Regions from separate parts of the Actinoplanes sp. NPDC023714 genome, predicted to be linked through region 2. Evidence: riboswitches for the same ligand, from Rfam matches in the RefSeq annotation. Region 2 holds a riboswitch; each other region holds the start of a gene.
What was found. A riboswitch is a leader RNA that binds a small molecule or an ion and turns the genes downstream of it on or off. The one in region 2 is predicted to bind cyclic di-AMP.
Positions count from the first base shown of each region.

Region 1: it holds a riboswitch for cyclic di-AMP, as region 2 does, so the genes downstream of both, AB0G10_RS30110 (transglycosylase family protein) here and AB0G10_RS20445 (NlpC/P60 family protein) in region 2, are expected to answer to the same signal.
Region 3: it holds a riboswitch for cyclic di-AMP, as region 2 does, so the genes downstream of both, AB0G10_RS37075 (hypothetical protein) here and AB0G10_RS20445 (NlpC/P60 family protein) in region 2, are expected to answer to the same signal.

Region 1 is NZ_JBFAAR010000008.1:36,457-44,201, forward strand. Features, by position in the region: gene AB0G10_RS30105 (saccharopine dehydrogenase NADP-binding domain-containing protein) at 1-1,199, opposite strand, end outside; cyclic di-AMP (ydaO/yuaA leader) riboswitch at 1,405-1,576, shown strand; gene AB0G10_RS30110 (transglycosylase family protein) at 1,577-2,209, shown strand; gene AB0G10_RS30115 (nuclear transport factor 2 family protein) at 2,262-2,618, opposite strand; gene AB0G10_RS30120 (LysR family transcriptional regulator) at 2,689-3,573, shown strand; tRNA gene AB0G10_RS30125 (tRNA-Arg) at 3,643-3,718, opposite strand; gene AB0G10_RS30130 (calcium-binding protein) at 3,864-4,973, shown strand; gene AB0G10_RS30135 (hypothetical protein) at 5,256-5,864, shown strand; gene AB0G10_RS30140 (serine/threonine-protein kinase) at 5,855-7,126, opposite strand; gene AB0G10_RS30145 (RNA polymerase sigma factor) at 7,347-7,745, shown strand, end outside.
Region 2 is NZ_JBFAAR010000004.1:236,902-244,646, reverse strand. Features, by position in the region: gene mraZ (division/cell wall cluster transcriptional repressor MraZ) at 228-659, opposite strand; gene AB0G10_RS20445 (NlpC/P60 family protein) at 1,405-2,199, opposite strand; cyclic di-AMP (ydaO/yuaA leader) riboswitch at 2,239-2,406, opposite strand; gene AB0G10_RS20440 (MurT ligase domain-containing protein) at 2,786-4,006, shown strand; gene AB0G10_RS20435 (glutamine amidotransferase) at 3,996-4,709, shown strand; gene AB0G10_RS20430 (VTT domain-containing protein) at 4,750-5,433, shown strand; gene AB0G10_RS20425 (DUF3488 and transglutaminase-like domain-containing protein) at 6,104-7,745, opposite strand, start outside.
Region 3 is NZ_JBFAAR010000012.1:54,965-62,709, reverse strand. Features, by position in the region: gene AB0G10_RS37095 (ABC transporter ATP-binding protein) at 1-193, shown strand, start outside; gene AB0G10_RS37090 (ATP-binding protein) at 369-776, shown strand; gene AB0G10_RS37085 (beta-phosphoglucomutase family hydrolase) at 871-1,605, shown strand; gene AB0G10_RS37080 (glycoside hydrolase family 65 protein) at 1,637-4,000, shown strand; gene AB0G10_RS37075 (hypothetical protein) at 4,070-5,089, opposite strand; cyclic di-AMP (ydaO/yuaA leader) riboswitch at 5,094-5,228, opposite strand; cyclic di-AMP (ydaO/yuaA leader) riboswitch at 5,436-5,572, shown strand; gene AB0G10_RS37070 (hypothetical protein) at 5,578-6,591, shown strand; gene AB0G10_RS37065 (ABC transporter ATP-binding protein) at 6,644-7,417, opposite strand; gene AB0G10_RS37060 (ABC transporter permease) at 7,410-7,745, opposite strand, start outside.

The DNA.
Region 1 (7,745 bases), on a different contig from region 2:
AGCCGGTCCACCAGCGCGTCGCCGATGCCTGTGGCCGGGGTCAGCACCCCGCCCTCAGACTTCGGCAGCTTCTCTCTGTCCAGCGCCAGGGCGAGCGCGGCCTCGCCGAGCATCACCGCTGTCGCCGCGTAGCCCGGGTCGCCCTTCGCCCGGAATCGTGCCGTGTATCGCGTACCGGTCGTCGTCGTGGTGAAGACGTCCATCGTGAAGTGCCCGGACTTCTGTCTCTGCTCGCTCGGCCCGGTGCCGGGTTTCGGGAGGACCCGGTCCAGGACGTAGCGGACCGGCGGCACCGCCAGGCCGACAAACAGCCCGCCGAGCGCGACCTTCGTGCCGATCGCCAGCACGGGGGAGAGCGGCGAGGTGCCGACGCTCATCGCCTCGCGGTACCGGAACCGCCGGCCGTACGCCCAGCCGCGCAACGCATTGCTGCGCCGCACCACGCGCGTGTTGTATGACGCCATCACGAACGGCGCCAGGTGTCCGCGCAGCGAGGGATCCACTTCGGAGGCGGGCATGGTGACCATGTCCTCCTGCCGGCCGAGATCGGGTTCGGCCTGCCGATCCGGGCTCAGCGAGTAGGGGCTGGCCCCGATCCGCCGAAGTCCGCGGTCCTTGCTCATCACGTCAACCTGGTACCGCATCGAGTCGATCGTGCCGCCGCTCACCCCGCCACGCAGGCTGGTCACCACCAACGTCGTGTCGGTCAGCTCGCCCGCCTCGTCGGCCTGTACCTGCGAATGCAGCACGTGGACGCCGATGTCGGAGGGAATCGAGTCGAATCCGCAGGAGTGCACGATCCGCGCACCCGTACTGCGGGCGAGCTCGTGGTTCTCGTCGATGCTGTCCCGGGCGAACAGCACCTCGCCGGTCAGGTCGACATAGTCCGTCCCGGCTTTGGCGCAGGAATGGGCGAGAACCCGGCCGTACTTCGCATATGGCCCGGCTGTCGTGATGACCACCCGCGTCGAAGCGGCCATCGTGTCGAGCGCAGCAGCGTCGGTGGCGTCGGCGACCACGAGTGGCCAGTCGACCTTCAGCCGCTGACGGACTGCTTCCAGTTTCTCCGGCGACCGTCCGGCCAGGGCGATCCGTGTGCCCGCCGGCGCGAATCCGGCGAGGTGCCGTGCGACGAGGACACCGACAAAACCCGTGGCGCCATAGACGATCACGTCGAACTCGCGCGCTTGATCGGTCATGGCTGCCGATTGTGCACCCTCGGTGGAGAGTGCGCAGCACATAGCGAACCTCCTGGTAGGCGGGTTGGCGAAAATCTGACGAGTTATCCATACAAGCTCGGATCAAAGGGCTAATTTGGGTTAACAGCAGCACCGGACCGGTTCCAGGCGTAGCGCGCCATCGGTTCGTTGACATTCAGTCGGCAGCCCGCCAGGAGCGGGCACCGTGGCCGGAACGCCGAATCCTGCCGCCGACCACGGATCACAACTCAAGGCATGGAGCGGGGGACCCAAGAGTTCCTCGGCGCTGACGCGTCTTGGGGTGAAGCCGCCCAATGCGGCCGGGCCACTCTGCCCGAACCCGACAGCTGACCTCGCAGGCGTGGAGGACAACTGAAATGGTGCAAATCCGAAAGCAGGTCAACCTGGCGTTCGGTCTAGCCGTCGCTGGTCTCGTCGGTTCGGTGGGCCTGCTGGGCGCCGCCGCGCCTGCGCAGGCCGTGCCGGCCGACGTGAACTGGGACGCCGTCGCCCACTGCGAGTCCGGGGGCAACTGGCGCATCAACACGGGAAACGGGTATTACGGCGGCCTCCAGTTCAGCCGCAGCACGTGGCGTGCCTACGGCGGTACGCGTTACGCCCGGACCGCGAATCAGGCCACGAAGGTCGAGCAGATCCGTGTGGCCGAGCGTGTGTTGCGTGGACAGGGAATCGGCGCTTGGCCGCACTGCGGCAAGCGAGCGAACGTCAAGGTGAGCCGCAAAGCGGTTCGTAAGTCTCCGGCCCGTGCGGCGCGCTCCACCGCTGCTCGCACGGTTCGCACCGCAGCCGGCCGTAGCGCAGCTCTGGAGAGCGCTTCGGTCAACTCGCGGTCGGCCACGCGCACCTATGTCATCCGCAGGGGCGACACTCTCGCGCGCATCGCCGACCGGCACGACATCGCCGGTGGGTGGCGTGCTCTTTACCGCGCCAACGACGACGTCCTCCGTAACCCTCACCGCGTCTACGTCGGTCAGCGGATCAGGCTTTAGGAGCGGGCGAAGGAGACTCCGGGCGTCCCGCTCGGGGCGCCCGGACGGTCGGTCACTCGGGTCGCCGGAACTCCGGCTGGTCGAGCACGCGCAACCAGGTACCGTCGGGCTGTCGTCGTGCGACCTGAGCCCGCGCGCCCGAACCGTCGCTCGGCGGCGTGGACGTGAGAGCCAGGTCGCCACTGATCAGCGTCGGAAGCGGCGGCTCGGGCTCGAACTCGGGCATGTGGGGCAGCAACTCGGCCCATAGTTTGCGGATCGCCTCGCGGCCACGCGTCTGGCCGCCCGGCGGGTATGCCATCACTGCATCCTCCTCATATAAGAGAGCCAGGCCGTCGGCGTCCTTCGCGTTTGCACGCTCGACGAACAGCCTGGTCAGGTCTTCGGGTCGGTGCGCTTGCTCGGTCATGGCTTCAGCGTTCCGCAGGGCACGCCACAAGTCCAACGCATAGTTCTTCTGGCAATCAGTAGAATGACTCATGGACTTGCGTCAGCTCGAGTACTTCGTGGCGGTCGCCGAGACGGCCAACTTCACCCGCGCCGCGGAGCGGGTGCACATCACCCAGTCGGGCGTGAGCGCACAGATAAAGGCGTTGGAGCACGAGCTCGGCGCCCAGCTCTTCGACCGTTCGGGCCGCGTCGCGCGCCTCACCGACGCGGGTGAGGCGGCACTGCGGCACGCCCGCGCGGCACTCGACGCCGCAGCCGATCTGCGCGATGCGATCGATGACGTGTACGGGCTGGTCAGAGGGCGCCTCCGGATCGGCATGGTGATCGGATGCGAGGTGGCGCCCTTTTTCGATGCTTTCGCAGCCTTCCATCGCGAACATCCCGACATCGACGTCGAACTGGTGGAGGCGAATTCCGGCGAACTCGTGGCCGGCGTTCGTTCCGGCGACCTAGATTTGGCGCTGGCCGGGCTGGCAGGTGAGCCTCCCGAGCACCTCGCGAGCCACGTGATAGTCAGCGAACGGCTCGTCGCGCTCGTCCCGCCGGACAGCGCGCTCCTCGGCCAGGAGATAGCGGGCCGGGCACGCCTCCCGGTGACCGCGCTGCCCTCGTACCCGATCATTTCGCTGCCGGTGGGAACCGGCATCCGTGACGTGCTCGATCAAGCCCGCGCCGCGCTGGGTGTTGATCTTTCCGTCGCTCTCGCGGCCACCTCGCCGGACACCGTCGCCGGCCTGGCTCGCCGCGGGCTCGGCGTGGCGGTCCTCAGCGAGTCGATGGCCGCCGCCTATCCCGACCTGACCGCGATTCCGATCGACGGCATCGAGATACCCGCGCTGCTGGCATTGGTCTGGCAGGACCGCAGCAGCCCGGCCCTGGCAGCGTTTCTGCGCCATTGCCGGGCCGTCTTTTGACAAAACCATAGAGAGGTACGCCGAAGAACAGTCCCCTCCCGGATGGGCCGGGAGGGCGGCAGAGGAAAGTGGTGCCCCCGGTAGGAATCGAACCTACGACACACGGTTTAGGAAACCGATGCTCTATCCCCTGAGCTACGAGGGCGCGAAGCGTCATGTTACCCGACCTTCCCGCCGCCATGAGCGAGCACCGCTGGCGTCGTCAGGGCATCTCGACGTCGAAACGGTACCGTTCTATGATCATGCTCCCTGCGCGGTGATCAACCCGCCGGGTCCGGGGGAGGATTCACATGACACTTTCTGCCTGGCTGGCCCGTGCCGGCGTCACCCTGCTCGCGACGGTGTCCGCCGGTCTGATCGCGGCGCCCGCCCAAGCGGCCTCCGCCGGGGTCGTGGCGGTCGTCGGCAAGACCACCGTGGAATACAAGGCGGCGACCGGCGCGAAGAACAAGGTGGTCGTCACGCGGTCCGGCCGGACCGTCACGATCGACGATCGGGTCGCGGTCAAGGCCGGCAAGGGCTGCAAGAAGGTCAAGGGTGACAAGACGAAGGTCCGCTGCAGCCTGTCGAAGTCGCCGACGCGGGTGCGGGTCTACACCTACGACCGCAACGACTCGATCACCAACAAGACCGGTGTGCGGATGACCGCCGACGCCGGCACCGGCAACGACCGCCTGACCGGAGGATCGCTCGGCGACCGGCTGTCCGGCGGCACCGGGAACGACTACATCGACGGCCGCTTCGGCAACGACACGATCTACGGCGGGACCGGCAACGACACCATCCACGGCTGGGCCGGGAACGACACGCTGCGCGGCGGCGACGGCACCGACTACCTGTTCGGTGAGGAAGGCAACGACAAGATCTACGGCGAGGCCGGATCCGACAACCTGGACGGGTACCAGGGGCGGGACTACCTCGACGGTGGCTCCGGCAACGACTCCCTGACGGGAGACGAATACACCGAGGGCACCGCCGCCGACGTCATGCTCGGCGGTTCCGGGACGGACTACGTCAACTACGGCGCCTACACCAAGTCCATCACCGTCGACCTGGACGGATCCCGGGGTGACGACGGCCTGAGGGGCGAGGGCGACACGGTCGGCGCCGATGTCGAGAACATCGCCGCCGGGTCGGGCAACGACCGGCTCACCGGAAACGCGGCGAGCAACACGATCCAGGCCTACATCGGCGACGACGTCGTCTACGGCGGCGCGGGCGACGACTGGCTGTTCGGCGACGACGGCCGGGACAAGGTCTACGGCGGCGCCGGTGACGACTGGCTCGAGGGCGCCGACCGGCCCGACGTGGCCGACCGCCTCGACGGCGGTACCAACGGCCCGCGCGGCGACGAGTGCGTCGCCGGCAAGCGCGACACCGTGGTCGGGTGCGAGCGCTGACAGAAGTTGACTGCATGACGGGCGGTTGAGGGGTTCGAGCACCGCCTGATCCGGAACGATCAAGGCCGTGACCTTCGGGAATGAGGGTCACGGCCTTGCGGGTTCCTGGCTCGTGGATGCCATCGCGGACGCGCTGGCGAGCGCCGAACAGCTCGTTATGCTTCCGTTATCTCGATGTCAGAACCAGAGGCCGATCACGCGCATCGCACCTGGTGACAGGACTGCTGACTTCGAGAACCACGAGGCGGAGTGATGCGACGCAGGGCTCCCATCGCCGGGATTGTGGCGATCTCTGCGCTGGCGAGCGGGTGTGGCGGCCCGGAACGGCTCGACGGCCAGGCCGCGCCGGTTGGTGTGGTCCAGCCGGGCGAGGCGAGTGCGACCGCGAGTGCGACCGCGAGTGCGACGGCGAGTGCGATGCGGGCGACAAATACGGATAAGTCGCCATCGTCGAATGCGAGCGCGAAGTCGGCTGCAAGAGCGACCCTCGGGCCTGCCGGCCTCGGCAAGCTCAAGCTCGGCATGACCGCCGCCCGGGCCGAGGCCACAGGCCTGGTGACCACAGTGGATCTCGGAGAGCGCAACGACAGGTGCAACGCCGACTACGTGACCGAGGACGAGGCGCCCGTCTTCCTCTCTACGGAGCTCGGCATCGCGTCGATCACCGCCTACGCCGGGCTGGCCACGCCGGAGGGAATCGAGCTCGGCAGCACGGCCAAGGCGGTCAAGAGCGCATACCCGGACTGGCGCAGCCTCACGGACGAGGGCCTGACCGGGCGCGGCTGGGCGAAGGTGCCCGGCAACGGCAAGGCGTACTACAACATCTCGATCACCGACGGGGAGGTCAGCTACCTGCAGCTCCAGCTGCGGGAGCAGGACTGCTACGAGTGATCGAGCCGGAGGGTTCGCAGTACGTCATCGGTGCGGTCGGTTCCGTCCACCTGTGTGATCTGCAGGTAGACGCCGTCGAGGAGGACCTCGGTGTAGGCCGCCTCGCATCCGGTCCAGCGTTGTGCGACCCCGGTACGGCCGGCAGCGACCACCCGGCGTTCGGGCAGGCGTGTGCAGTTCCCATGCGACGGGGGTGTGGGACCTGCCGACTCGGTGAAGAGGCCTGCGAAGACGCCGGGTGCGTCGCTGTCGGCGAGGTCGGCGGAGACGCGGAGGCCGGGACGTTCCCCGGCCGGGGTCTCCCATCCACTGTCGCGCAACTGGAGGGCCCACTGTTCCGGAACGGACACGGAGATCGTTCCGGTGCGGTCGGCGACGCGTACCCAGCCGGGCGGGGTGCCGCCGGGCACGGTGGCGCCGGCCGTCGTGGTGAGGGCGGCGAGCGGCAGCACCACCCAGGAGGCGTGCCGGATCCGGCGGGTCTTGGGCGGCACGTCGAGGGCGGCCGCGAACGCGGCGGCGGTCGGGAACCGGCGGGAACGGTCGGCGTCGATCGCCCGCATCACGACGCGATCGAGCTGGCGCGGGATGCCGGGGCGCAGCTTCGACGGCGTGATCGGGGCACGCAGTGCCGGGGTTCGGCCGGTCAGCATCTGATACGTCATCGCGCCGATCGCGTGCACGTCGGCGCGCTCGTCCAGGCCGCCGCCGGGCAGGCGCTGTTCGGGCGCCATGTAACCGGGAGTGCCGGCCGCCACCGTGAAGCCGGAGGCCTGCGCGATCGACTTGGCGAGGCCGAGGTCGGCGACGAGCACCCGTTCGACACCGCGGACCGTGTCGAAGAGCACATTGGACGGCTTGAGGTCGCGGTGCAGCACACCCGACTGGTGGAGGACCGTGACGGCCTCCGCGATGTCGGTGGCGATCCGCACGGTGGTGCCGATCGGCAGCGGGCCGGACTCGAGGCGGTCGGCCAGGGTGCCGCCGGCCGCGTACGTCATGACCTGGTAGGGCCGGCCGTCCGGCAGCTCGCCGAAGTCGTGCACCCGGACCAGCCGCTCGGAGTCGGCCCGGCGCAGGACCTGGGCCTCCTGCTCGAAGCGGGCGCGGACGTCCGGGTGGTGTGCCCAGTTGTCGGCCAGCACCTTGATCGCGACCAGGGAGTCGAGGACGTCGTCCTCGGCGAGCCACACCGTCGCGAAGGCGCCGGCGCCGAGGCGCCGGAGCACGCGGTATCGGCCGATCATGGTGGGTAGGGACACGCCCGTATTATGGGCGCCGATCATCGGCGCGAAAGGCACGGGCACCGCCCACCGGCGAAAAGCCAGCGGCCGGCCAAAGCGAGCGGCCGGTCAAAGCCAGCGGCCGGCCAAAGCGAGCGGCCGGCCAAGCCGGCTCCCGGCTAACGCCGGCTTCCGGCGATAAGCAGGGGCATCGGCTACCGGCGAAAAGGCACGGTCACCGTCTACCGGGGAGAAGGGCATGGGCGCACGCGACGAGGAGCAGGAACAACTGGCGGTCCGCGCGGCCGCGGGCGATCGGGCCGCTCTGGAGACGCTCCTGGCACTGATCCAGCCGGGCGTGCTGCGCCGCTGTGCCCGGTTCCTGCCCTGCTACCAGGACGCCGAGGAGGCCTGCCAGGACGTCCTGCTCCAGGTGGCCCGCAACATCGGCAGCTTCCAGGGCCGATCCAGGTTCAGCACCTGGCTGCATGTGATCATCGCGAACGGGGCGCGGCAGACGTACCGATCCCTGAAGCGCCGTGCGGCGGAGCAGGCACATGCCGAGACGCCCGTCGACGTGCCCGACGCCCGGACCACCAGCGTGATCGCCGGGTCACGCCTGGATCTGCTGGACGCGCTGGAGCAGCTCGAGGCCCGC
Region 2 (7,745 bases):
CATTCACGTGTCTCACCTACGGTGTTTCCCTTACTCGGCCGACGATTTCGGCCCGGCCGCCTGTCCGTACCGCCAGATCCCCATCCGCTCTGCCCGGCGCCGGCGTGGCCGGCCCGGACACGCGCCTGGCGCCGGGGAAGAGGCGCCAGGAGCGGGAGCGGCTGGAGATCTCGCAGTACGGCGGCAGTGGCGTCCGGGCCGTGGTGCGGCCCACCGAGGTGCCACGCCTACAGTCCGCCGGGCAGCACCCCCTCCTCGATGTCGGCGAACTCTTCCTCGCTCGCCGTGAGGTAGTCGTCCCAGGACTGCTTGTCCCAGATCTCGACCCTGGTGCTGGCGCCGATCACCACGAGGTCGCGGCCGAGGCTCGCGTATTCCCGCAAGTGCGCCGGGATCGTCACCCGGCCTTGCTTGTCGGGAACCTCGTCGTGGGCGCTGGCGAAGAACACCCGGCTGTATGCCCGGGCGGCCTTGTTCGTCACCGGCGCCTCACGCAGCTGACCGGCGAGCCGCTGGAACTCCGGCATCGGGAACACGTAGAGACAGCGCTCCTGCCCTTTCGTGATCACGACACCTCCCGCCAGCTCGTCACGGAACTTCGCCGGGAGGATCAGCCGGCCCTTCTCGTCCAGGCGCGGGGTATGCGTGCCGAGGAACATCGGCCAACCCCCCTTGCCGTGGCGTCGCGTTCCTTCGCGGTGGAACGGTCTCGCCTGTCAACTCGGGCCGGCAGTCCCGGTTCGGTTCCTCGGTCCTGCCACTGCGCCCCACTCTACTCCACTTCCCTCCACCTGCAACCCGAATGGAGCCGCTCGCGAGGCCTTTTCGCGGACGAATCCCCAGTTCACAGGCGGTGGGCCGGAGTGGAGGGCCAGACCATGATCGACGACGTCTGGTTTCCGACATCGACCCCAGCGAGTCCGATAACTCCGCGTTCACACTGTGGGAGCCCTCCCGTTTCGCTCCCCGTGGAGGGAAGTGGAGGCGCCCGGTGGAGCGAAGTGGAGCCCTCCGGTGGGGTGAAGCGGGCCGCCGGGCCGGAAGGTGGGGCCCGCCGCGGGCGGGCGGCCGGGAGGGCGGGCACGCCGCGGGCGGGCAGCCGGGAGGTCGGGCACGCCGCGGGCGGGCAGCCGGGAGGGCGCGGGCCCGCCGGGGGCGGGAGGCTGGGAGGGTGAGGGCACGCCGGGGCCGGCGGCGGGTCGCGCCGGGGGAACGTGGCCGCAGGTGTGGTGCGCCACGGGACGGGCGCTGATGCGGTCGGGGACGCGGTAGGTCGTACAGAAGAAGGTCCTGAAGAAACGCCTGTGGGGCGTGACCCAGGCGATCGGGTCACACCCCACAAGGCGTTCGAACTCCAGCCGGCGCCACCACGCCGCCCGGCTCTTCCTTACTTACTACCTACTACTAGGCGACGAGACGCCGCACGACGTAGTTCTTGCTCCAGATCTTGTGCTTGCCGACGCGGGCGCCGGTGTGCGGCGAGTCGTAGATGTAGCCGTTGCCGGCGTAGATCCCGGCGTGGTAGCCGTACGACCCGTTGCGGAACACGATCAGGTCGCCGACCTTCTTCTTGCTCTTGGCGACCTTGGTGCCGTACTTCTGCTGCGAGTTCGCCTTGTGCGGCAGCTTCTTGCCCGCCGCCTTCTTGTAGACGTACTTGGTGAAGCCCGAGCAGTCGAAGCGCTTGGGGCCGGCCGCGCCGTACTTGTAGAGCGAGCCCTTGTGCTTCTTGGCCTCGGCGAGGATCTTGGCACCGCTGGCCTTGACCGTGATCTTCACCTTGCCGGTGGAGGCGCTGCTGTAGCCGGAGCCGGTGAAGAGCGTGCGGACGTAGTACGTGTTCTTCGGCTTGTACGTGAGCGACACGGCACCGCTCTTGGAGGTCGCCGTGTCCCACGTCCGCCACTTGCCGCCGACCAGGCCCTGGAGCCGGACCGTGCCCTTGGCGACCTTGCCGGTGCGCGGGTCGATGACCTTGGCGGTCACCTTGAGGGTGGAGCCCCAGGGGAGCTTCCGGGTGCTGGCCTTGGCGGTCAGCTTGGGCTTCACCGTGGCGGCCGCCTGAGTGGCGGCGACCGTCTTCACGACCGGCGCGGTGCTGGCAGCCGCGGCCGCGGGGGACGCGGTGGCGACCAGCTGGCCGGCGCAGAGGCAGAGACCCAGAGACAGTGCGACAGTGCCGGCGCCGCGAGAAGACATGCGGCGGCCACGGCGCGAACTGTGTTCGTGCACGGTAGAGAATTCCCTCCGGCACGCCTGCGAGGTTAGCTGTCGGGTTCGGGCGGGAAGGTGTGCCCGGTCGCGGGAGGCGACTTCACCCCGAGGCCGATGTTGAGCGGTACCGGCCGGAAATGGTTCCCCCGTCCCTGCCCCCGAATGCCTTTGTGGTTGAACCGATGGAGCAGTGGTCGCACCGTCCAACCCGGGGCAGGGCTCGGCGTGAGCCGTCCGGTGCGAGCCGGGCGGTTGTGCCCGGCCCAACCTTGGTACCTGACGTTCCGCATGATCGTTAGCGCCGAAAAAGTCACGCAGAGTGATTGGCACAAATGTAGGTGTCCGGTTTGTTACCGGCCGGAGACATTTGCCACCACGGAGGGGAACCGGGTGCTCACTCATGGTCGAAAGTTACGGGTGAAACAGAACACACAATTGCCGGAGGATCAACCTCACACCTAGGTCAAAACGTCGGGAGCACCACAAACTCCGAGCGCACGTGATCTTGACCGGTCGGCAACTCGACGTAACCTTCCGGTCCGGTACCCTCGCTGGCGTGACGGACGGGAAGATGCCTCTCATCGCCAAGGTCGCGACCACTGCGTCGAAGACCGCGGCGGCGCTCTCCAGGGCCGCGGGACGCGGCGACGGTTCAGTGATCGGCGGCTGGATCGGCCTCAAGATCGACCCTGACCTTCTGGCCCACCTCTCGTCCGGGCGCGCTGTCGCGCTCGTCTCCGGGACCAACGGCAAGACCACCACGACCCGTCTCACCGCGGCCGCCGTCGGCGTCCTCGGCCGGGTCGCCACCAACTCGTTCGGCGCCAACATGCCGACCGGCCACACCTCGGCGCTGGCGAAGGAGGGACACACCCCGTTCGCCGTGCTGGAGGTGGACGAGCACTACCTCCCCCAGGTCATCGAGGCCACCAGGCCCAAGGTGGTGGCGCTGCTCAACCTCTCCCGGGACCAGCTGGACCGGGCCAAGGAGGTGGCGATGATGGCGCAGCTGTGGAAGGTGGCGCTCGCCAACCACCCGAGCATCAAAGTCGTGGCGAACGCGGACGACCCGATGGTCGTCTGGGCCGCGAGCAGCAGCCCGCAGACCACCTGGTTCAGCGCCGGCCAGCGCTGGCTGGACGACTCGTTCGTCTGCCCGGAGAGCGGCCACCCGATCGAGCGGCAGAACGGCGACTGGTGGTGCACCGGCTGCCCGCTGCGCCGCCCGCGGCCCGGCTGGCAGGTCGAGGACGAGGGCGTCATCGACCCGCGCGGCGACTGGCACCTCGTGAAGCTCCAGCTGCCCGGCAAGGTCAACATCGGGAACGCGGCGACCGCGCTCGCCGTCGCGGCCGAGTTCGGCGTCCGCCCGATCGAGGCACTCCCCCGGCTCGCCCGGGTCACCTCGATCGCCGGCCGCTACGCGCAGGTCGACCGGGACGGCCGCAACATCCGGCTGCTGCTCGCCAAGAACCCGGCCAGCTGGCTGGAGGCGTTCGACATGGCCGAGCAGGCGCCGACACTGCTCTCCATCAACGCGCGGGACCCCGACGGCTTCGACACGTCGTGGCTCTACGACGTCGACTTCTCCCCGCTGCGCAACCGCCCGGTGCTGATCACCGGCGACCGCGCCTACGACCTGGCCGTCCGGCTCCAGGTGAACCAGGTGCCGTTCCGGCACGTACAGAGATTCGACGAGGCGCTCGCGGCGGTGCCGCCGGGCCGTCTCGAAGTGATCGCCAACTACACGGCGTTCCAGGACATCCGAGCGGAGTTGGACCGTGTCAACTGAGAGCCTCCGGATCGTGTGGATCTACCCCGATCTGCTGTCGACCTACGGCGACCGGGGCAACCTGCTGATCCTGGCCCACCGGGCGGCCGCGCGCGGCATCCCGGTGGAGACCTACGAGGTCCGCTCCGACCAGCAGATGCCGACCACTGCCGACATCTACCTGATCGGCGGCGGCGAGGACGGCCCGCAGGCCCTCGCCGCGCAGCGCCTGATCACCGACGGCGGTCTGCACCGCGCGGTCAATCAGGGTGCGGCCGTCCTCGCGATCTGCGCCGGATATCAGCTCTTCGGGCACTCATTCTTCGCAAAAGGGGCGAAGTGTCAGGGTCTCGGTTTGCTCGACATAACCTCGGACCGGGGCGTCACCCGGGCGGTCGGAGAGATCCGCGGTGACATCGACCCGCGGCTCGGGCTGCCGCCCCTGACCGGGTTCGAGAACCACGGTGGGCGCACCCATCTCGGCGCGCACGCCGCGCCGCTGGCCCGGGTCACCGCCGGGATCGGCAACGACGGCCAGACCGAGGGAGCGTGGGCGGGGAAGATCCTCGGAACGTACTCCCACGGCCCGGCGCTCGCTCGCAACCCAGCGATAGCCGATCTGCTACTGCGCTGGTCAACGGGCGCGGATAGGCTTGCGCCCCTGGATGACACCTGGGCCGACCGGCTCCGGCAGGAACGGCTCGAGGCCGCGAGCGCAGTTTGACTTTGTTCTGAACCGACGACAGTTGGGGCGGTACGCCTGCATGACCGACATCCTGATCGCTGCACGCCCTCAGGACGCCGTTCCTTTCTCATGGAAGCGCCGTCTCATCCGCTTCGGCTCCCTCGGCGCCGTGGTGGGCGCTCTCGCGATCGCCGCCGCCACGCTCCCGCTGCGGGAGATCGGCGCGAGCGTCGAGACCCTGGGTGCGGTCGCCCCCGCCGCCGTCGCGGTGGTGGGCGGCCTGCTCCTCTCGGTGCTGGTCCCCCGTACCGCGATCACCCTCCTCTGCGGCCTCCTGCTGGGCGCCGCGACGGGCGCGATCGCCGCCCTGGCCGCCGCCATCATCGCGGCGACGGCCACCTACTACGCGGGCCGCTGGGCCGGCCGCGGCGCCCTGAAGGCCCGCGCCGGCAGCAAGCTCGACCGCCTCGACGGCTGGCTCAACCGCCGCGGCCTGGCCGCCGTCCTCCTGGTCCGCTTCCTCCCGCTGGCCCCCTTCGGCCTGGTCGGCTACGCCTACGGCACCACCTCGGTCTGCCGCAAGCGCTACCTCCTCGGCACCACGATCGCCGCCATCCCCTCCACGGTCACCTACGCCGTCATCGGCGCCGCCGTGGCCTCCCCGGGCTCGATGAACGCCGCCACCCTGGCCCCCGCCGCCATCGGCTTCGCCATCTCGACCGCGATCGTGCTGCGCTGGCGATACACCGCGCGCCGGGCCTGACCCCTCCTTTTCCGTACGACCTACCGCGTCCCCGACCGCATCAGCGCCCGTCCCGTGGCGCACCACACCTGCGGCCACCTTCCGCCGGCGCCCGTAGCCGCCGGCCCCGGCGGTTCGTGGCGCTCCAAGCACCGTCACCCATCCATTTCGCCGAGCGGCCCCTTCACCGGCTGCACACCATGGCTGTCCAGCGCCCGTTTTGTGAACCACACGCCGCAGCCGGACTCGTCCATTCGCTTCGGCTGCACCACAGAGCGACAAAACGGGCGGCGACCCGACACTGGCGTACAGCCAGCCCCGACTGGCTGCACATAAGCGTGACAAAACGGGCACCGAGACAGCCGTGAAGCGCAGCCGGCGGGGACGACATCTGCCGGCTTCTCGCGTATGCGAGGCGAGCTGTATCCCATTGCTGTCCGGCGCCCGATTTGTGAACCACGCGCTGCAGCCGGCTCACGCTCCTGCGGCTTGGATCGGCCGGGGATCGCTCCCCGATCGGCCGCGAAATCACCGCAATCGCACCGGCCGGCATGGTCGATCTCAGTCGGCGCACCGTTGTGGCTCGCTGACCGGGCGCGGATCGGCGCTGCGGGTGAGGCACCCACGACTCGGAGACGGTGAGAGGGCGGGGCGCCGGAACAGCGCCCCGCCCTCTCGGACCGTTCATCGGTCAGCGGGCTCGGGTGAGCAACCTCCGCGGACTGAAACGGGTCGCCGCGTCGCGGAGGCGGGTCGCTGCCTCGGCGGCTCGGGCTGACTGCTCGGCGATGCCGAGACGCCAGCTCAGCAGGACCGACGGGGGCAGGAGGGCCGCTCTCGCCCTGGTGCGGAACGAGGCGGTGCCGGACAGGCCGGCGCGGACCTGGCGGAGTGCCGCGGTGAGCTCGGCGCCCTGGAGGGGCAGGCGGGCGTAGCGGGCGCGCTCCTCGGCCCGGCCCAGCAGCGACGCGGCCTCGGCCGATTCGCCGTTGAGCAGGGTGTCCTTGACCAGGCGGCGGGTCGTCACCCGGGGGGTCTCGGTGGGGTCCACCGGCACCCGGAAGTCGACCATCGTGTCGATCAGCTCGTCCCAGGCGGCGTGCGCGTCCTCGCGGGCGCGGGCCGACTCGGTCGTCACCGTGATGTCACTGATCGCCCCGCCACCACCGGGCGTGGTGGTCACGACCGGGGCCGGGACGCCCGCCGTGGCGGCGTGCCGCCGGCGGCGGAGCAGGACCCGGAGGAACGCCGGGATCAGCAGGATCGCCAGGACCAGCGCGATGCCGGCCGCCACGAACAGCGGCATCCACGAGCCGTCGTCCGGGACGACACCCTCGTCGATGCTGGAGGTGGCGCCGTCGTTAGCCTGCTCGGGACGCTCGGCGCGGCCCGGAGCGGCCGACGAGCCGGTCCCCGGTACGGCAGCGCCGGTGGAGCTGGACGGCTCCGGCTCGGGACGCTCTACGTCCGGCGCCCACGAGGAGCGAGCCGAACCCGTGACGCTGCTCGCCGGGGTGGCGTCGAACGGCACCCAGCCGAAGCCGTCGAGGTAGACCTCGGTCCAGGCGTGCGCGTTCCGGTTGGTGATCTGGTAGGTGTTGTCGTCGAGGGCGGTGCCCCGGGTGAAGCCGAACGCCACCCGGGCCGGGATCCCGGCGGCCCGCACCATCCACGCCATCGCGGCCGCGTACTGCTGGCAGTAGCCGACCTTGTTCTCCAGGAACGCCGCGATCTCCGAGGCGTTGCCGCTGTTCTGGGTGGCGAGGTTGTAGCGGAACCCGTTCTTCGAGGAGAACGAGTCGTAGATCGCCCGGACCTTGTCGTACTGGGTTTCCTCGCCCTCGACGAGCTCGTCCACCTTCGCCTGCACGGCGTCGTCCTGCGGTGCCGCCGTGTATTGCCGGCGCAGCGGGTCGTCCTCGGGCAGCGGCTCGGCGGTCCGCAGCTGCGCCGCCGTGTAGCGCGGGCGCAGGTAGCTGACCGTGTATTTCTGGTCGCCGGTCGTCGAGCGGCCGGAGTAGATGACCTGCTGACCGGCGTCGTACGACCAGTTGCCCTTGAGCCCCTGCACGCCCGTCGCGGAGGTGTAGACCGGCAGCATGTTCTGCCGCAGCGCGTCGGCGACCTCGATCTCGGCCTGGTATTCGGTGTAGTTCGCCCGCTCGGTGGACGCCGCGTTGCCCGGGTTGGGCAGGCCCTCGTTCAGCGACTGGCCGCGCGGCGAGGTGTTGCCGAAACCGTCGGCGTTGAGTATGTCGGCCACGGCGAACCGCAAGTAGAACGGCTCCCGCTCGTTCGTCCGCACCTTGATGATGTTGACGGTGGCGTTCTGG
Region 3 (7,745 bases), on a different contig from region 2:
ACCGCGGCCGAACGGGCGGGTGAGCGTCCTGAACGACCCGGGCCGGCACCACCGCAAGCCGGCCGAGCTCTCGGTCCGGCTGGCGCCCTATCCGGCGGTGTCACCGGGGCATCCGCTTGCCATCGCGGTCCGGATGGACGCGATCCACTTCTTCGACGAGCGAGGTGATCGCATCGATGTCGGCTGGCGGTGACACCCGGGGGCCCGGGCACAACAGCCGGGATCTCCGCCACTTCCGGGCGGGATCACCGATGCCTCGTGCCACCGGTCGGCCACAGCGCGTAGGCTGCACCACGGTGGAGGACAGGATCAACCAGAGCGTGCGGTCGGCTCCGGGGAGGGAGCCGAGGGTCGATGGTGCCCGTCCGGTGGCGTTCCCGGTCCTGCTCGACCGGTCCTTCGGCGAGGACGACATCACGGTCCTCCGGCACGAGGTGATCGCCCGGCTCGCACCCCTGGGCCTGGACGGCGATCGGCGGCACGGATACATCCTCGCCGTGAACGAGGTCATCACGAACGTCGTGCTGCACGCCGGCGGGCACGGCCGGCTGGTGCTGCGCGTCGAGGACGGCTCGGTCTGGTGCCTGGTCACCGACTCGGGTCCGGGCATCCCCGGCGACCTCCTGGACGACATCCAGGCGCCGGAGGCGTTCGAGGTCGGGGGACGCGGGCTCTGGCTGGCGCACCAGTTGTGCGACGAGGTGACGACCGCGACCGGGCCGATCGGTACCTCGATCGGATTGCGTATCCGTTTGGATGTCGCCCGCGAATCTTGATGAAACAGCAGGTTGAACGACCTGTGAACCACCAAGGAAATATGAAGGTGCCCTTCCGCTCTCGTCCCGCTTCCCGTCCGGCTACATTGGGCGCGTGCTCGGACTTCCTTCAACGGTGACCGTTTGCCTTTTCGATCTTGACGGCGTGCTGACGCAGACCGCGCTGGTGCACAACGCGGCGTGGAAACAGACGTTCGATTCGTTCTTGGAATCGTGGTCGGGACGTCACGGTCAGCCATTCGTCCCATTCGACTCGGGCTCCGACTATCACCGTTATGTCGACGGTCGGCAGCGTGCCGACGGCGTCCGTACCTTCCTGGCTTCCCGGGGCATCACCCTGCCCGAGGGCACCCCCGACGACACTCCCGACCTGGAGACCGTCAACGGCATCGGCAACCGCAAGAACATGCTCGTGCTGCAGAAGATCGCCGAAGGAGCCGTTCAGGTCTACCCCGGATCGGTGGCGTACCTGGAGGCGGCGAAGGAGGCCGGCCTGCGCCGGGCCGTGGTGTCGGCGAGCGCGAACTGCAGGGACGTCCTGGTGGCGGCGGGCATCGCCGACCTCCTGGAGGTGCGCGTCGACGGCGTGGTGGCCCGTGAGCAGGGCCTGCCCGGCAAGCCGGCGCCGGACACCTTCCTGTACGCGGCGAAGCTCCTCGGCGCGGACCCGGCGGCCTGCGTCGTCTTCGAGGACGCGCTGGCGGGCGTCGAGGCCGGCCGGGCCGGCGACTTCGGCCTCGTCGTCGGCGTCGACCGCGTCGGCCAGGCCGAGGCGCTGCGTGAACACGGTGCCGACGTGGTCGTCACCGATCTTTCCGAACTTCTCTGAGACCTCATATTCAGTACCGAGAGGCACGACCGTGATCCGTGAACGGGCCTACCCCGTCGACCCATGGCACATCCGGGAGACCCGGCTCGACCTGGACCTGCTGGCCCAGTCCGAGTCGGTGTTCGCACTCTCGAACGGCCACATCGGGATACGCGGAAACCTGGACGAGGGCGAGCCGCACGGCCTGCCCGGCAGCTACCTCAACTCGTTCTACGAGTTGCGGCCCCTGCCGCACGCCGAGGCGGGGTACGGGTTCCCCGAGTCCGGCCAGACGATGGTCAACGTCACCAACGCCAAGCTGATGCGCCTGCTCGTCAACGACGAGCCGTTCGACGTCCGCTACGGCGAGCTGCGGTCCCACGAGCGCTGCCTGGACCTGCGGGCCGGCACGCTGGAGCGGATCGTCGAGTGGGTGTCCCCGTCGGGCCAGGGCATCCGTGTGCGCACCGTACGCCTGGTCTCGTTCACACAGCGGGCCGTGGTCGCCTTCCTCTACGAGGTGGAGCCGCTGGAGGGCGCCGCCCGGCTGATCCTCCAGTCCGAGCTCGTGGCGAACGAGCAGCTGCCGCCGATGAGCAAGGACCCCCGGGTCGCCGCGGTGCTGGACCGGCCGCTGCAGGCCGAGGAGATGATGGAGCAGCGCACCGGCGGCATCCTGGTGCACCGCACCAAGGCCAGTGACCTGCGGATGGCCGCGGCCATGGAGCACCTGGTGGATACGCCGGGCCGGCACGCCATCACCACCGAGGGGCACCCCGACTGGCTGCGGACCACCGTCGCCTGCCGGCTGGAGCCGGGCCAGAAGCTGCGGGTGGTCAAGCTGGCGGCGTACGGATGGTCCAGCATGCGCTCGCTGCCCGCCCTGCGCGACCAGGTCGGCGCCGCGCTCGCGAGCGCCCGTTTGGACGGCTGGGAGGGCCTGGTGCAGCAGCAGCAGGAATACCTCGACGCCTTCTGGGACCACTCGGACGTCAAGGTCGAGGGCGACGCCGAGGTCCAGCAGGCGGTCCGCTTCGGCCTCTTCCACACGCTGCAGGCCGGCGCCCGGGCCGAGAAGCGCCCGATCGGCTCGAAGGGCCTCACCGGCCCCGGGTACGACGGCCACACCTTCTGGGACGCCGAGACGTTCGTGCTGCCGGCGCTCACCTACACCCAGCCCTCCGCCGCGGCCGACGTGCTGCGCTGGCGGCACTCGACGCTCGACCTGGCCCGGGAGCGCGCGCAGACCCTCGGGCTGCAGGGCGCGGCCTTCCCGTGGCGGACCATCCGCGGCCAGGAGTGCTCCGGGTACTGGCCGGCCGGCACCGCGGGCTTCCACATCGGCGCCGACATCGCCGACGCGGTCCGGCGCTACGTCCAGGCCACCGGCGACTACGACTTCGAGCGTGAGGTCGGCCTGGAGTTGCTCGTCGAGACGGCCCGGCTGTGGCGCTCGCTCGGCCACCACGACCGGCACGGCCGCTTCCACATCGACGGCGTGACCGGCCCGGACGAGTACACCGCCGTGGTCAACGACAACATCTACACCAACCTGATGGCGCAGCAGAACCTGATGACCGCGGTCGACGCCTGCAAGCGTCACCCGGATCTGGCCCGCAAGCTCGGGGTGGACGACGAGGAGGCCGCGTCGTGGCGGGATGCCGCCGCCGCGGTGCACATCCCGTACGACAAGGAGCTCGGCGTCCACCAGCAGTGCGAGGGCTTCACCCGGCTCCAGGAGTGGGACTTCGAGAACACCCCGGCCGAGGGCTACCCGCTGCTGCTGAACTTCCCGTACTTCGACCTGTACCGCAAGCAGGTGATCAAGCAGGCCGACCTGGTCATGGCGATGTACATCCGGGGTGACGCGTTCACCGCGGAGGAGAAGCAGCGCAACTTCGCGTACTACGACGCGCGGACCGTCCGCGACTCGTCCCTCTCCGCGTGCATCCAGGCGGTGCTCGCCGCCGAGACCGGGCACCTGGAGCTGGCGCACGACTATCTGGGCGAGGCCGCCCTGATGGACCTGCACGACCTGCACCAGAACGCCCGGGACGGCGTGCACGTGGCGTCGCTGGCCGGCACCTGGATCTCGCTGGTCGCCGGTCTGGGCGGCATGCGTGACTTCAACGGCCAGCTGAGCTTCGCGCCGCGGCTGCCCAGCCGGATCAACCACATGGAGTTCTCGCTGCTCTGGCGCGGCCTGCGGCTGCGGGTCAGCGTGACCGGCGACGAGGTGACGTACTCGCTGCGCAACGGTGGCGGCTCGGCCCGGCTCACGCTGCTGCACCACGGCAAGGAGGTCGAGGTCACCCAGGTCCGTCCGGTGACCATGGCGATCCCGCCGGCCGGCCACGTCGGCCCGGCGCCGGCCCAGCCGCACGGCCGGGCGCCGGTGCGCCGCGCCACGCACTGACCGCGGCACAGCGAAATGCCCCCGTCCTGATCGGACGGGGGCATTCTCGTCTCTGGCCGCGAGGAGCTTTCAGAGCATCGACACGTGTACGTGGTCGGTGTGGTCGCTGACGCCGTGGTAGGCCTTCCAGCCCGAGGCCGGGAACCAGATCTTCTTGTACCAGATGACGTAGTAGATGCCGAGCTTGTCGGCGTTCCGCACCAGGAACGCCATGAGGTCGTTGCCGTACTTCATCATCTTGTCGTTGTGCGCCGAGGAGAATCCGCTCTTCTGCAGCGACCAGTCACAGGCCCGGCCCTTGGGGTGCTCGAACGGCCCGCCGTCGCGGTGGCAGCCGACGAACATGTCGAAGCCGGCCTTCTTCACCTCTTTGTACATGTGCAGAGTGCGCTTGGTGACGCAGCCGTTCGTGGTCGGGTCGTTCTCGGTGCAGCCCTCCGCCGAGAAACCGCCACTGGAGTTGCGCGGAGCAGCGGCGGCGACCGGAGATTTGGCGACCACGAAACCTTCGGTGAGCGCGTCGCCACCGACCAGTTTCAGGGCTTTCTCCGCCGCGTCCTTCTGCTTCTTCATCAGCGCGGTGTTCTGCTTCTGCGCCTTGACCTCGGCGTCGAGCTTGGCCTTCTTCTCGGTGACCGTCGCGATAGCGTCGTTGAGCTCGCCGAGCTTCTCGTCGTGCAACTTGTTGATCTCTTCGAGGGAGATCGCCTTCTTCAGGAAGTCGTTCGACGAGCTGGCGCCGAGCAGGAAGCCGACGGCGCTCAGGTTGCCGGTGACGTACTGCTCGCGGGCGATCGAGTTGACCTCGGGGATCAGCTCGTCGCGCCGCTTCTCCGCCGCCTTGATCTCGACGTTGAGCTTGGCCTGCGCCTTGGTGGACTTCGTCACGGCCGCCTTGGCGGTCACGTAACGGCGGTTCGAGGCCTCGATCACATCGGAGAGCAAGGCGTCGTCATCGTCCTCCTTGGCGGTCGAGGACGAGCCGCTCGGCTCCGCGGACGCCGGGGTCACCGGCACCAGGAGCAGGGCCGTGGCGGCCACGAGCGGCGCCAGGGCAAGGGTCAGCCACCGGCGGGGACGTGCGGTCATCAACAGTTCCTTCCTTGTCACCGCCGACCGAGTTAGCTGACGGGTTCGGGACGGAAGAGATCCCTACCGCCCGAAGGCGGATTCACCCCACTGACCTGGTTCCCCGGCTCGTCTTCCGACGATTGGGCGGCGGCCTGCCGGCTCCTCGGGGGCGGTGCCGTCCTGGCAGGACCGGCGCCGAGTTTACCTGAGGAATGGCGTTGCTTCAGGACCGCGGAACGGTCAAAACTGTTACCGCACAACGACTTTCCGTAATCATCTCACCTCGCGTGGCCACACCATTGCGCACCGTACGAGAACTGTCGATCTGTCGATTGAGTGGGTATGGTCGGACGCGGTTCCCACCCGGGGACCGCCGCCTAATCGCCCCCTGCGGCGAGCCGGGGAACCACATATTCCTCGGGGTGAATCCGCAACCGCGGTAGGGATTTCCTTCGTCCCGAACCCGTCAGCTAACTCGGTCGGCGGCCGACGGAAGGAATTTACCTGTGCAGCGAAAGACTGCGCGGCGGATGGCGGCTGTCATGGGGCTGCTGCTCGCCGTGTGCGGGCTGGCGGTCGTGGCGTCCCCGGCGAGCGCGGCCCCCGGCGACAACGGTGACGACGGCGAGGGCGGCTCGAAGTCTCTCGTCGAGCAGCTCGAGGACGCCTCCCGCGGTTACGTCGAGGCGAAGGCGAAGCTGAAGACGTCCAAGCAGAAGCAGACCGAGCTGACCGCGACCCTGAAGAAGCTGGACGAGCAGGTCGGCCCGCAGCAGGCGGCGCTCGACGAGATCGCCGCCCAGGCCTACACCTCGGGCCGGCTCGGCGGGATGTCCGCTCTGGTCAACGCGAGCGACACCGGCAGCTTCATCGACCGGACCATGATCCTGTCGACAGTCGCGGCTGACCAGAACAAGGCGATCGAGGATCTCAAGACGACCCTCGACGCGCAGCGCAAGGCGAAGCTCGCCATCGACGCCACCGTGAAGGACCAGCAGAAGCAGGTCAACGTGATGGCGAAGAAGAAGCTCCAGGCCGAGACGGCGCTGAAGAAGGCGAACCAGGGCGCGGACGCCTCCTCGTCGAGCGACGGCGGCGGCAGCGCCAAGGCCGACCCGGCGCCGAGCGGTTCCGGCTCCGGCTGCTCCGTGAACGACCCGACCAGCGGCGGCTGCATCACCCCGCGCATGTCGCACGCCCTGAAGCAGGCCCAGAGCGACGGCTTCACGCGTTACGTGCACTGCTTCCGCGAGCAGAACAGCGGTGAGCACCCGAAGGGCCGGGCCTGTGACTTCGCGGCCGACAAGAACGGCTTCGGCGGGGACGCGACCGGGGCGAGCAAGACGTACGGCACCAACCTGGCGAACTACTTCATCAACAACGCGGACGCGCTCGACGTGCTCTACGTGATCTGGTACCGCCGGATCTGGCTGCCGAGCAGTGGCTGGAAGTCCTACAGCGGCGCGGGCGGCGACCCATCCAGCGATCACACGAACCACGTGCATCTGTCGGTGCGCTAGAGCAGAAGTGCGCTGAGACGGGAAAGGGCGGGCCTCGCGGCCCGCCCTTTTTTCACTTCCGCATGTACGCCTCGTACTCGCGCATGACCTCGTCGGTCGGGCCGTCCGCGCGGATCAGCCCCGACTCCAGCCAGATGCACCTGTCGCAGGTGTCCCGGATCGACTGCTCGCTGTGGCTGACCAGGAAGACCGTTCCGGCCTCGGCCCGCAGCTCACGCACCCGCTGCTCGCTGCGCCGGCGGAACTTGGCGTCACCGGTCGCCAGCGCCTCGTCGATCAGCAGCACGTCGTGCTTCTTCGCCGCCGCGATCGAGAACTTCAGCCGGGCCGCCATGCCGGAGGAGTACGTCCGCATCGGGTACGACGAGAAGTCGCCGCGCTCGTTGATGCCGGAGAACTCGATGATCTCGTCCTTCTTGGCCTTCACCTCGGCCGGCGACATGCCCATGGCGAGGCAGCCGAGCTCGACGTTGCGCTCGCCGGGCAGTTCGTTCATGAGGGCCGCGTTCACGCCGAGCAGCGAGGGCTGGCCGGCCGCGTAGATCGCGCCCTTGGAGACCGGCAGCAGGCCGGCGACCGCGCGGAGCAGCGTGGACTTGCCCGAGCCGTTGCTGCCGATCAGGCCGATGGCCTCGCCCTTGTACGCCGTGAAGCTCACGCCCTTGACGGCGTGCACCTCCTTGACGTTGGCGGCCTTCGTGTTGGTGACCAGGCGCTTGAAGCTGGCGAGCGGGCTGCCGCTGCCCGGCGAGGCCGAGCTGTGCACCTTGTAGATGATGTGGGCGTTGTCCGCGATGACGGTCGGGACGAGCTCGTTGTCAGCCACGGCCGTAGCCCTTCTCTCCGCGCCAGAAGTAGACGTATCCGCCGATGCCGACGACCGCGCTCCAGGCCAGTGCCTGGATCCACAGCATGGTCGGCGTGCCGGCCAGCGTGACGTTCTCCAGCAGCGCGTGGCGGAACAGCTCGATGAAGATGAGCATCGGGTTCGCCTCGACGAGGGCGAGCTGCCAGCCGTCCAGCTTCTCGGTGAACAGGGTCACCGGGTAGAGCACGGCCGAGCCGTACATCCAGAAGCGCATGATGAACGGGATCAGCTGCTTGATGTCGCGGTTCTTGGAGCCGTACCGCGCCATGAACATGGCCAGGCCGGT